2 regions of the Vagococcus lutrae genome follow, and region 1 is predicted to be linked to the other one. Evidence: predicted binding sites of a transcription regulator. Region 1 holds the regulator's gene; the other holds the start of a gene.
What was found. The regulator HrcA, encoded in region 1, represses chaperone genes, less so after heat shock. The targets are predictions, from matches to a motif close to TTAGCACTCNNNNNNNNNGAGTGCTAA.

Region 1 (2,210 bases):
TGGTAAAGAGAGTCAGCATAACTTAGTCTATTGGAATAACGAAGAATACTATGGACTAGGTGCTGGAGCTAGCGGTTATTTAGATGGTGTGCGTTATCGTAATTTCGGTCCGATACAGCAATATATGCAGCCATTAAAAGAACAGAAAAGGCCTATACGTGATGAAGAAATTTTAACTGAACAGGCTCGTATGGAAGAAGAATTGTTTTTAGGTTTGCGAAAACGTGAAGGCGTCTCATATGCCTTATTCTATGAAAAATTTAAACAATCCCTAGATGAAGTTTTTGGGAATGTTATTGAAGAACTTGTTGCAGAAAAGTTGCTTGTGAAAGATACGCAACATATCGCCTTAACGCGTCGAGGCTTAGCACTTGGGAACAATGTTTTTCAGCGTTTCTTATTAGATAAATAACAATGACCAACAAATTAGCACTCAATTATAAAGAGTGCTAATTTGTTGGTCTTTTCTGTTGACAAAAAAAACACAGGTTGTTATACTAGATAATGTAGTTAGCACTTATACAATAAGAGTGCTAAAAAATCAGAGGAGGTGAGAGTTTGCTGACAGAACGCCAACAGTTAATATTAAAGTTGGTTATTCAACTTTATACTTCTGACGGATTGCCTGTAGGATCTAAAACGTTAATGAACGCTGGAGTTAAGGCGAGTTCTGCAACGATACGTAATGACCTTGCCGCCTTAGAACAAAAAGGTTACTTGGAAAAAACGCATACCTCTTCAGGAAGAATCCCTTCTGTTCAAGGTTATCGATTTTATGTCGACCACCTTTTACAGCCAAGATCGATGACACCAGCAGAAGTAAGTAGAATCAAAACCTCATTTCGTAAAGATTTTCGTGAGATTAACGATATTATTCAGCAATCAGCGAAAATACTCTCTGATTTAACAAGCTATACGGCGTTTTCATTGGGACCTGAAATCAATGAGCGCCGACTGACAGGATTTAGAATTGTTCCTTTAAACAATCAACAATTGATGGCTATTATTGTAACGGATAAGGGAAATGTTGAAAGTCAGATATTCACGATACCACCATCGATTTCAAGTTCGGACATTGAACAAATCGTGCGAATTATTAATGATAAACTAATCGGAGAACCTTTGATTACCGTTTATCATAAATTACGGACAGAAATCCCATTGATTTTACAACGATATTTTCAATCGCCAGGCAGTGTCATGGATATTTTTGAAATGGCATTAGGTCAGGCATTTGAAGAGAAAGTATATGTGAGTGGGAAAATGAATTTACTCGATTTTGATTTGTTTTCAGATGTACCCTCATTTAAATCGATTTATTCTTTAATGGATAATCACGATGAAGTTGTGTCATTAATTGAGGTACCAGATGATGGCATAGAAATCAAGATTGGTAACGAACTTGAAAAAGATGAACTGGCAAGGATGAGTCTGATGACAGCCTCGTATCAAGTTCCTGGACATGGAAAAGGAACGATTGCAATTTTAGGTCCAACCAATATGTCTTATGCTAAGATGTTTGGTTTAATGGATGTCTTTCGCCATGAATTAGCGAATCATTTGACCGATTATTATCGTTTGATTGACTCGTTTTCCACATCTTAGAAAGAGAAAGGAAGGTTTGCATGACAGAGCATAACGAAGAACATGTAGCGCCTATCGACGAAGACGTAACGGCGGCTGAAGAAGAACAACAAGAGGAGATTGTTGAAGAAACAACGGTAGAAGAAGTAGATCCTGTTAAAGAATTAGAAGAATCTTTATCTGAAATGGAAGATAAGTTTTTACGCGCCCAAGCTGAAATAGCAAACATGCGTAATCGATTCCAAAAAGAGCGTGAAGGATTGTTAAAGTATCGTTCGCAAGATCTAGGTAAAGAGCTTTTAACAGCATTAGATAACTTAGAACGTGCACTCGATATTGAAGTGTCAGAAGAAACGGGAGAAAGCTTGAAAAAGGGAATTGAAATGGTCTATGAAAGCTTTATTGTTGCATTGAAAAATGCCGGCATTGAAGAAATCAAAGCTTTAGGCGAAACTTTTGACCCTAATGTCCACCAAGCGGTACAAACTGTACCATTAGAAGAAGGGCAACAAGCAGACGAAGTAGTGACCGTATTACAAAAAGGATATCAACTACACGACCGAGTTTTAAGACCTTCAATGGTTATCGTTGCACAATAAAAATAAAACATAAAAGAAAAGAGGAAC
Region 2 (2,210 bases), 590 kb from region 1:
GTAAACAACAATACTGGAAAGGGAGAAAATCATTATGAAAACACAAACAATTCCTCGTGCAACTGCCAAAAGGTTGCCGTTGTATTATCGCTATTTACGCGTATTATTAGATTCAGGGAAAACAAAAGTTTCCTCTACAGAATTAAGTGAAGCAGTGAAAGTTGACAGTGCGACAATTCGTCGTGACTTTTCTTACTTTGGAGAACTTGGTAAACGTGGCTACGGTTATGACGTAGAAAGTTTATTAGAATTTTTTGGTAAGATTTTAACAGAAGACCGCTTAACAAATGTGGCGCTTATCGGGGTTGGTAACTTAGGTAATGCGTTATTAAACTACGGGTTCCACCAAGGGAATAATATCCGTATTAGTGCGGCGTTCGATGTGAAAGAAGATCTAGTTGGCCGTATTGTCGAAGGAATTCCTGTCTATCCAATGTCAGACATGGTCGAGCAAATTAAACAACAACAAATTGAAATTGCAATTATGACGGTTCCTTCTTCTGCAGCGCAAGATGTGGCAAATCAATTAATCGAAGCAGGGGTTCGTGGGATTATGAACTTTACGCCAGTTCGTTTAACAACGCCAAAACATGTGCAAGTGCAAAGTGTTAACTTGACACATGAATTGCAAACCTTAATTTACTTCTTAAATCATTATGGCGAAGATCAGTCCACTACTAACTAAATTAAAAGTTACTACACATTTTGTAGTAACTTTTTTTGTTTGTTAAATCGATCATAGCAAAAGACTTGCCAAAAAGAAAAAGAATAGGTATTATAATAAGTGGATTAGCACTCTTAATCATTAAGTGCTAAAAGATAAAACTAAATGGAGGGATTTACATTGTTAAAACCATTAGGAGATCGTGTCATTCTGGAAGTGGCAGAACAAGAAGAAGTAACAGCAGGAGGATTAGTCCTGACATCTGCTTCCAAAGAAAGACCTCAAATTGGAACAGTTATCGCTGTTGGTGAAGGTCGCACTTTAGAAAATGGAGACAAACTTCCATTATCAGTTAAAAAAGAAGACCGCGTTTTATTTGAAAAATATGCGGGATCTGAAGTGACACATGAAGGAAAAGATTATTTAATCTTACATGAAAAAGACATTATCGCAATAGTAGAATAAAAATTCGAGAGGTGATAGAAATGGCAAAAGATATTAAATTTTCAGGTGACGCACGCGAAGCAATGGTGCGCGGAGTTGATACATTAGCAGATGTAGTAAAAGTAACATTAGGACCAAAAGGACGTAATGTGGTTTTAGAAAGAGGTTACGGTTCGCCACTTATTACTAATGATGGGGTAACGATTGCAAAAGAAATCGAATTGGAAGACCATTTTGAAAATATGGGAGCACAATTAGTTTCTGAAGTAGCGTCTAAAACGAATGATATTGCTGGAGATGGTACAACAACAGCAACAGTTTTAACACGTGCTATTGTTCGTGAAGGATTGAAAAACGTTACAGCTGGTGCTAACCCAGTAGGTATTCGTCGTGGTATCGAGCTAGCAACGAAAGCAGCCGTTGAAGGACTTCACGATATTTCTCGTCCAGTTGAAACAAAAGAAGCGATTGCTCAAGTTGCCGCAGTATCTTCTGGTTCACAAAAAGTGGGAGATTTAGTTTCAGCAGCCATGGAAAAAGTAGGTAACGACGGCGTTATCACGATTGAAGAATCAAAAGGGATTGAAACTGAATTAGATGTGGTAGAAGGAATGCAATTTGACCGCGGTTATCTATCACAATATATGGTGACAGATAACGATAAAATGGAAGCTGTTTTAGAAGATCCATATATTTTAATTACAGATAAGAAAATCTCAAATATTCAAGATATCTTACCATTATTGGAACAAATCTTACAACAAGGTAAACCATTATTAATCATCGCTGATGACGTTGATGGAGAAGCATTACCAACGCTAGTGTTAAATAAAATTCGTGGAACATTTAACGTAGCGGCAGTTAAAGCACCAGGATTTGGTGACCGTCGTAAAGCGATGTTAGAAGATATTGCTATCTTAACAGGTGGTACTGTTATTACAGAAGATTTAGGATTGGATTTAAAAGACACGACAATCGAAGCGCTTGGTCGTGCGAAAAAAGTAGTAGTGGATAAAGATAATACCACTATCGTTGAAGGGGCAGGAGCAACAGATGCCATTCAAGAACGTGTTAGCTTAATTCGCTCTCAAATAGCAGATAC

Region 2: a site for HrcA is predicted at 790-816, ahead of groES (co-chaperone GroES). Genes of this name have one in related genera too.

What each region holds. Positions count from the first base shown of each region.
Region 1 covers NZ_CP097017.1:289,978-292,187, forward strand. Annotated here, with positions in the region: gene hemW (radical SAM family heme chaperone HemW) at 1-412, shown strand, start outside; gene hrcA (heat-inducible transcriptional repressor HrcA) at 559-1,605, shown strand; gene grpE (nucleotide exchange factor GrpE) at 1,626-2,183, shown strand.
Region 2 covers NZ_CP097017.1:1,761,952-1,764,161, forward strand. Annotated here, with positions in the region: gene M2919_RS08535 (redox-sensing transcriptional repressor Rex) at 35-685, shown strand; gene groES (co-chaperone GroES) at 845-1,129, shown strand; gene groL (chaperonin GroEL) at 1,150-2,210, shown strand, end outside.